DNA from 4 places in the Paenibacillus sp. QJM3NY_38 genome. Region 4 is predicted to be linked to each of the others. Evidence: predicted binding sites of a transcription regulator. Region 4 holds the regulator's gene; each other region holds the start of a gene.
The links. Region 4 encodes Rex, which represses fermentation and respiration genes when NADH is low (regulators of the CRP and FNR family bind a similar motif). Its sites were predicted from a motif close to TTGTGAAATATTTCACAA; they were not measured.

Region 1 (2,209 bases), 2.7 Mb from region 4:
TGAAGCAGGTCATACTATTGTGGGTTACTTCCTCGAGCATGCGGATACGGTGCATAAGGTAACGATTATCCCTCGTGGCCGTGCCGGCGGATATGTCATTATGATGCCGAAGGAAGATCGGATGCTCGTGACGAAGCAGGAATTGCTGGATCGCGTAACCGGTTTGCTTGGCGGACGTGTCGCTGAGGAGCTGTTCATCGGTGAAATCGGGACCGGAGCATACAGTGACTTCCAGCAAGCAACAGGCATTATCCGCAGCATGGTTGTGGAATACGGTATGAGTGAGAAGCTCGGACCAATGCAGTTCGGTACATCCCAAGGACAAGTGTTCCTTGGACGTGATATCGGACATGAGCAGAACTATAGTGATGCAATCGCTTATGAGATCGATCAGGAAATGCAGCGATTCATTAATGATTGCTATGAGAAATGTAAAGAGATCCTGAATAAGCATGCTAAAGAGGTTCACCTGATTGCGAACACGCTCCTCGAGATGGAAACGCTGGAGCTTGAGCAAATCAAGAATCTCATTGAGACCGGATCAGCTGAAGGCAACGGCAGTGGCGACGGTGAAGGAGAAGGAGAAGGTTCTTCTGAGAATGGTGAACCGATCATCGACAACATTGGCGACGTGAAGGTTCGCATCCAAGGGAAAGAAGACGGCGAGCAGCCGACTTCCACGGAAGAAATTCCGAACAACCCGATGGATTCGAATGATCCAGGGCCAGAGCGCAAAGATTCGGAGCGCAAGGATCCTCCAGGCGGATCGGACAACGGTAACAGCAGCTTAACGTAATATTTGCTGATAAAACCTCGAATACCGAATAAAATTGAAGAACCGGAGAACGATAATTCGTTTTCCGGTTCTTTTTGTGCTTTCTATCACATTGACAGGGGGCAGAATGAACGTGTACATTAGTTGTTAAATAAGGATGCGAATCCTTTCACAAAGGTGGAAACCATCCTGAAAGTCACATGGTCATCAGCGGCGAACTGCCGGAATATATAAGGGGAGAGGGTCGATCATGGAAGCGTTGGCACTGGAGCGTAAGGCAGAACAGAACCGTGAACTGCGCGAGCGGTTAATGCAATTGAAGAAGGAACGTAACGCAATCATTTTGGCACATTATTATCAACGGGATGAAATACAAGAGGTTGCTGATTTCCGGGGGGATTCCTTCCTGCTCGCGCAGAAGGCAGCACAAACGGATGCCGAGGTTATCGTATTTTGCGGTGTGCATTTTATGGGCGAAAGCGCTAAAATTCTGGCACCGGGCAAGACGGTTCTTATACCGGATGAGCGGGCCGGCTGCCCTATGGCGGACATGGTGAACGTTGACGGACTGCGGAAGCTGAAAGCGCAGCATCCGAAAGCCAAAGTGGTCACGTACATCAATTCATCGGCTGAGATCAAAGCTGAGACGGATATCTGCTGTACTTCATCCAATGCCGTGAAGGTGATTCAGTCGGTGGATTCGGATGAAATTATATGGGTGCCTGACAAAAATCTGGGTCATTATGTTCAGCAGCATACCGACAAGAAGCTCATTATCTGGGAAGGGTATTGCAACACGCATGACATGCTGACGGTGAAGGATGTCGTCGAGATGAAGGCCAAATATCCTCATGCTGAATTTGTGGTGCATCCGGAATGCCGCCCGGAGGTTGTTGAAATGGGGGATTTTGTAGGGAGTACCACCGCCATCCTGGAGTATTGCAAAAATTCATCGGCCAAGGAGTTTATCGTGGGTACTGAGGACGGAACCGGTTATCAGCTTCGACTGGATAGCCCGGATAAATCGTTCCATTTCGCTACGAAATTCCTGGTGTGTCCGAATATGAAAGTGAATAACCTCAAAAAGCTGGTTAAAGCGTTGGAAACGATGAAGCCGCAAATTTATGTGCCGCCGGTCGTTGCAGAGAAAGCCAGAACTTCATTAGAGCGCATGTTACAGGTTAAGTAGCATGCGCTACTCTTTCGTGAAAAGACAGGTGAGGCATCGTGATACCGCAGTATTTAATTGATTTTGAGCTGAACGATCTTCCTGTAGTTGAGACGGACGTCATCGTGATCGGTTCAGGCATTGCGGGTTTATATACGGCGATCATGGCAAGTGCGACTCAGAATGTGCTGCTGATTACGAAGAAATCGCTGCTCGAAAGCAACACGCGTTATGCGCAGGGAGGAATTGCAGCCGTAACAGCTGAG
Region 2 (2,209 bases), 340 kb from region 4:
TGCCTTCAGCCAGATCCCGTTGAATATAAATATCAAGGAAAGAAGATACCCGGCCAAGCGACATCGCAGCGCCATTCTGCTCCTTGATTGCGGCCAAATAACCGAAATACAGCCACTGGAATGCTTCCTTCGCCGTATTCGCAGGTTTGGAAATGTCATAACCGTGCATAGCCGCCATTTCCTTCAGTTCCTTGAGCGCCCGCATTTGTTCAGACAATTCTTCCCGCAAACGGATGATCGGCTCATCCATCGCATCCACTTCAAGCTCGGCGAGTTCTCTCAATTTGTCCTGGATCAGCGCGTCCACGCCGTATAACGATACTCTGCGATAGTCACCGATGATACGTCCACGGCCGTAAGCATCGGGAAGACCCGTAATAATCCCGGCCTTGCGCGCTGCTCTCATCTCAGGAGTGTAGGCATCAAACACGCCTTGGTTATGCGTTTTGCGTATACCGTTAAAGATGTCCACAACCGCCTGCGGCATTTCAAAGCCGTATGCGTTGCACGCATCAATCATCATCCGGATCCCGCCGAAAGGTTGGATGGAGCGTTTGAACGGCTCGTCGGTCTGAACGCCGACAATCTGTTCCTTATCCTTATCCAAATAGCCGGGTTGATGGGAGGTGATGGTTGATGGTGTATGGACATCCACATCCAGAACCCCGCCATTCTCCCTTTCCTTCTTGGTTAAATCCGATACGATATCCCACAGCGCTTTGGTGTTATCCGTGGGTCCAGCCAAAAATTCATCAGAGCCATAATAGGGAGTAATGTTCTCTGCAATAAAATCATTAACGTCAATCCGCTTGGTCCATTTACCTGATTTAAAACCTTTCCAGCCTGCTTCTTTTTCAATCACCGACATATTGAATCCCTCCTAGATTTGCTGGGGCTTGCAAGGACAGGCGGGGCCACACCTTGATCTATCTCAGATCTTTAATGTGATTATTTTCACGATCAATAGTGCCACTACCCCGCCTTGTGCCTTCAAGCTTCTATATCAAAGATCTGAGATTCAGCTTCCTTCTACATCTTTATTGTAGTCCTGTTGATCTCCTGCATCTGTGATAATAATCACAAACTTATCTTTTCCCGTGACTTTTATCACTCTGAGTCTAGTTTTGCATGCCTTACCTCAAAATCTTCATGGATCTTCACGATCAGCGTTTAGATTCTATCTTGTCTAGAACCGGCCGTAAAATGCGTTGCGGTAAACTTCTGCGAGCTCCGTTACCAGCGGCAGCTTCGGATTGCTCGTTGTACACTGGTCTTCAAAAGCCCGGTCCGCCAAATGCTCAACATTTTTCTCGAAATCTTTAGGGTCGATGCCAAGCTGCTGGAACGATTCCTCGATCCCGAGCTTGCTGTTCAGCTCCCGGATTGCGCCAATCAGACTGTTCACGCCCTCTTCCGTCGTTCTTGCCGGCAGTCCGAGAATCCGCGCGATTTCAGCATATCTCTCATCAGCCACAAAGTGGGTGTATTTAGGCCATGCAGCGAATTTCGTTGGCTTCTTCGCGTTGTAACGGATGACGTGAGGCATCAGGATCGCATTGGTGCGTCCGTGTGCCGTATGATACTGTCCGCCCCACTTATGCGCAAGACTGTGGTTGATGCCAAGGAACGCATTCGCAAAAGCCATGCCGGCAAGCGTCGAAGCATTATGCATTTTTTCGCGGGCGAGTTTGTCGCCGGTAAGCGCCGACTGCTCAAGATACTGGAACACCAGCTGTATGGCCTTGATGGCAAGCCCATCCGTATAATCGCTGGCCATCACCGATACGTAGGCTTCAATTGCATGTGTCAGAACATCCATGCCGGTATCGGCTACCGCCGTTTTAGGCAGCGTGTAAACGAATTCCGGATCGATAATCGCCACATCCGGTGTCAGCTCATAATCAGCCAGCGGGTACTTGGTATTCCCCAGCCCTTTGTCCGTGATGACGGCAAACGAAGTTACTTCCGAGCCCGTTCCCGACGTTGTTGGAATGGCAACGAACTTCGCTTTCCGTCCTAGCTTCGGATATTTATAGACCCGCTTGCGGATATCCATGAATTTTTGCTTCAGATTGTTAAAATCCGTATCCGGATATTCATAGAACAGCCACATGGCTTTCGCTGCATCCATTGGCGATCCGCCGCCGAGGGCGATGATGCAGTCCGGCTGGAATCTTGCAAGCATCTCCGTTCCGCGTTCTACGGTCGT
Region 3 (2,209 bases), 430 kb from region 4:
GAAAATTGTGATTGCGGATGATCATGCCGTGGTCCGCAGCGGATTTTCCATGATTCTGAATTACCAGGAAGACATGGAGGTTGTCGCGACGGCGGCAGACGGTATGGAGGCTTACACCATGGTGGCGAAGCATCGGCCGAATGTGCTGTTGATGGATTTAAGCATGCCCCCCGGCGAAAGCGGGCTGATTGCAACCGGCAAGATCAGCAGCGAATTTCCGGAAACGAAAATTCTGATTCTAACCATGTATGATGATGACGATTACCTGTTTCATGTTTTAAAAAACGGGGCTTCAGGTTATGTGCTCAAAAATGCGCCGGATGATGAATTAATCTCCGCCATCCGCATGGTGCAAAAGGGAGGGACCTATATCCATCCCCAGATGGCAACTTCCCTGGTTCGGGAGTTTATTAAGAAAGATAGTGAGAGCGCGGAGCAGGATCCGTTTAACAGCCTGTCCAAAAGGGAGATTGAGATCCTGCCTCTAATCGCCAAGGGCTATGGCAATAAGGAGATTGCGGAAAAACTGTTCGTATCGGTCAAGACGGTGGAGGCGCACAAGGCCAAAATTATGGAAAAGCTGAATTTGAAAAGCCGTCCGGAGTTAGTGGAATATGCGCTGAAGAAAAAATTGCTGGATTTTTAGTCCTTACCTATACAATAGGGCGCAATAAAGGGTCATTGCTTAAAGGAATAGGGAAGTTCCCCGGAGAGATTCAGGGAACTTCCCTATTAGCATTGTGAATAGGTGCACGTACAATAGGAGCTGGGGATCAATATGCCATTCATTACGCTTTAGAAAAGGTGATGGAAATGATCAAAAAGGTGCAGCTTCCGCTGCAAACAATGAATCTGGTGCTTGGCTTTATGGTATGGGTCATCATCTCCGCGCTCTTGCCGTTTATTCGGGAGGATATCTCCATTGCGGCCGACCGCCTCGCTATTCTGACGGCTATTCCGGTGGTGCTGGGTTCGGTCCTCCGGATTCCGCTCGGCTATTACGCCAATGTGGTGGGAGCGCGAATTGTTTTTATCGCCAGCTTTATCCTGCTGCTGTTTCCGGTCTATTTTATCAGCTCGGCTACCTCCTTTACGCATTTGGTAATCGGCGGCTTGTTCCTTGGGATCGGGGGGGCCGTGTTCTCGGTCGGCGTGACCTCACTGCCCAAATATTATGCGAAAGAGAAGCTCGGACTCGTAAATGGGATATACGGGATGGGCAACATCGGCACCGCCATTACCACGTTTGCTGCACCGGTCATCGCGACTCAGATCGGATGGTCCAGAACCGTCCAGCTGTATTTGGTTCTGCTGCTGATCTTTGCCGTGCTAAATGTAATCTTAGGCGACCGTAAAGAAATCAAAGTGAAAACACCGATTATGGAACAGATCAAGGGTGTATATAAAAATGAAAAATTGTGGTTCTTCTCACTTTTTTATTTTATTACATTCGGTTCGTTCGTAGCCTTTACGGTGTATTTGCCGAACTTTCTGGTTACCCATTTCGAGCTTGCGAAGGTGGATGCCGGGATGCGGACGGCAGGGTTCATCTTGGTAGCAACAATATTACGCCCTGTAGGCGGCTGGCTTGCAGATAAGTTTAAACCGCTGTTCTTATTAATGGGCGTATTCATAGGGCTCACGGCTGCGGCCATCCTGTTGGCATTCTCTCCGTCCATTGGCTTGTATACGGCCGGCTGCTTAACCATTGCCGTTGGTGCCGGGCTTGGAAACGGGGTTATTTTCAAACTCGTGCCCCTTTATTTCAACAAGCAGGCCGGCATTGTGAACGGTATCGTGTCCATGATGGGCGGTCTTGGCGGATTCTTCCCGCCGCTGATGCTTTCCTTCATCCATTCGGCTACGGGGCAATATTCCATTGGGTTCATGGCTTTATCGCAGGTTGCGCTGGCCAGTTTCGTTATTGTGGTATGGATGTACTATCAGGACAAACTCTCCGTACAATCCGAGGTGTTTAACTCCACCGGCCAGGGGATATTGGTTACGGATCGGAGCGGAAAGATCAATGCCGTCAATCCGGCATTTACGAAGTTAACGGGATATTCAGAGGAGGAAGTACTTGGCAAGAATCCGAGCGTATTGAAATCCGGAAGACAAACACCGGCGTTTTATCAGGCGATGTGGTCTGAAATCATGGAACATGGAAGCTGGCAGGGGGAGATTTGGAACCGCAGGAAGAACGGAGAAG
Region 4 (2,209 bases):
GGCACGTATAGGGTGCATGCGGTGAGATCATCGTCGTAATCCTACCGTCAGCCTGACCATGCCAGTCTTTCGCGAATGCAACCGCCTCATCCAGCTTCTGCTGCTGCACCTCAGGCGGACATAATCCGATGACACCGCGTGTCAGAACGCCGCGCATGCCTGAGTCCTCCACTACCTTTGCAACCTGATCCATATGATCATACATATCCACAAATGTCGTGGTTCCGCCTTTGATCATCTCCAGCACGGAGAGTGAGGTTCCCCAGTATACATCGTCGGCCGTGAATTTGGCTTCCATCGGCCACATTTTTTCCTGAAGCCATACCTGTAGTGCCAGATCGTCGCCATACCCGCGAAGAAGCGACATGGCCGCATGTCCGTGCGTGTTCACCAATCCAGGCAGGAAAAACAGATGGGTTCCGTCGATGATTTCTGTTCCCTCTTGGACAGTCGGCTCTTCTTCACCCAGGTAGGTGATCCGGTCGTTCTCCACGACCATATATCCGCGTAACACGGATCTGCCTTCCTCTAGTACCGCAAACGTTCCGTTTTTAACCATCCACTTCGTTGTCGTCATGTGCATCCTCCTTGCCGTTATCCAAATAATAGGCCAAACTCTGCAAATCCGTAGTAAAATCTGCCGTATGAATCCGGATATGGGCTGGAGCTTTCAGGATGGTCGGTGCAAAATTCAGGATAGCCTCGATGCCTGCCGCGATAAGTTGATTCGCTACATTCTGCGCCTCAAAATCCGGAACGGTGATAATCCCGATACGAATGCCGTACTCATGAACCGTCTTCTCCAGCTCCTCCATCGGCTGTACGACCAAATTGTTAATTTTCATACCAACTTTGGGAGAATACGAATCGAAAACCGCCACAATCTTCATATTGTCCTTCAGAAATGCATTGTAATTCGATAATGCATGTCCAAGATTACCGGCCCCAATCAATGCGACATTGATCTTCTGGTCCAGCTTTAGAATCTGGCGAATTTTCTCGATCAGATAAGATACGTCATATCCGATCCCTTTCCGTCCAAAATCACCGAAATACGCTAGGTCCTTACGAATTTGAGCAGGATTGAGGTCCAGTTTCTGCCCCAGTTCCTGGGAGGAAACCGTGGAGACCTCCCTTTTCTGAAGCTCATTCAAATAGCGCAAGTATACAGGTAATCTGCGGACCACGGCTTCCGAAATTTTTTCCGATTTCATGCATGCTCCCCCTAATAATAGGTTAATAACTACATTTGTTTGTGCTCGTTCATGGTTTCACTTTATTCAGCTTGGTTCTCTATGCCTGCCTCTTCCTGCAGCCATTCCGAAATTCGGGGAACGATCCCCTCTGTCGGCATGTGCTCCATCTTCGGTCCAGGCAAGGAATATAAGAAATACTTCCCATAATAGGATTCAATGACCCGAGTATCGTAGACGATGACAATCCCCTTATCCTGCGCGGTCCGTACCAGTCGGCCAAATCCCTGTTTGAAGCGAATGACCGCTTGCGGAACCGAAAGCTTCATAAACGGGTTCTTCTTCTGCTGCTGCAGAAGCTCGCTCTTGGCTTCGACCAGAGGGTGATTCGGCGGTTGGAACGGCAGCCGGACGATGGCGAGGCAGGTGAGCGCCTCACCGGGTATATCTACTCCTTCCCAGAAGGAGCTGGTGCCCAGCAGAACCGAAGCGCTGCTATCCTGGAATCTCCGGATTAACTTGGTACGGCTGGTTCCGTCCATCCCTTGTCCCAGTACCGTAATATCGCTGGATCCCAGCGCCTCCTTCAAGGGCTCATGCACCTGACGCAGCATGCGGTACGAGGTGAACAGGACAAGCATGCGACCATGCGTTGCGATGGCCGTATCAGCCAATGATTGCACAAGTGTATTCACAAAGAGTGCATCCCCGACCGAGCCCTTCACGCTCGGAAAATCGCGCGGCACAACAAGGAGAGCTTGCTCCCTGTAATTAAACGGGGACGGCAGCAGGACCGTATTCAGGTTGCCGTTATCTGCCGCTTCCTGAAGACCCAAATTCTCGATCATGAACTGAAACGATTTGTCCACCGACAAGGTCGCCGATGTCAGGATCACGCTTTGTTTTTTGTCAAAAAACAATTCCTTTAAGTGGGTGCTGACATCGACGGGCACCGCATAAAGCTGCAGCGATTTGCCGCGGAAGTTGCCGTTCGCCTCCATCCAGTATACCGTACC

Region 1: the regulator Rex is predicted to act here: its motif matches at 933-950, upstream of nadA (quinolinate synthase NadA).
Region 2: the regulator Rex is predicted to act here: its motif matches at 943-960, upstream of pflB (formate C-acetyltransferase).
Region 3: the regulator Rex is predicted to act here: its motif matches at 739-756, upstream of AC0VZ8_RS10255 (nitrate/nitrite transporter).

What each region holds. Positions count from the first base shown of each region.
Region 1 covers NZ_CM149665.1:61,351-63,559, forward strand. Annotated here, with positions in the region: gene ftsH (ATP-dependent zinc metalloprotease FtsH) at 1-796, shown strand, start outside; gene nadA (quinolinate synthase NadA) at 1,026-1,964, shown strand; gene nadB (L-aspartate oxidase) at 2,003-2,209, shown strand, end outside.
Region 2 covers NZ_CM149665.1:2,416,253-2,418,461, reverse strand. Annotated here, with positions in the region: gene pflB (formate C-acetyltransferase) at 1-868, opposite strand, end outside; gene adhE (bifunctional acetaldehyde-CoA/alcohol dehydrogenase) at 1,187-2,209, opposite strand, start outside.
Region 3 covers NZ_CM149665.1:2,327,457-2,329,665, forward strand. Annotated here, with positions in the region: gene AC0VZ8_RS10245 (sensor histidine kinase) at 1-2, shown strand, start outside; gene AC0VZ8_RS10250 (response regulator transcription factor) at 1-646, shown strand, start outside; gene AC0VZ8_RS10255 (nitrate/nitrite transporter) at 814-2,209, shown strand, end outside.
Region 4 covers NZ_CM149665.1:2,754,744-2,756,952, reverse strand. Annotated here, with positions in the region: gene AC0VZ8_RS12505 (amidohydrolase) at 1-577, opposite strand, end outside; gene AC0VZ8_RS12500 (redox-sensing transcriptional repressor Rex) at 552-1,214, opposite strand; gene dinG (ATP-dependent DNA helicase DinG) at 1,277-2,209, opposite strand, start outside.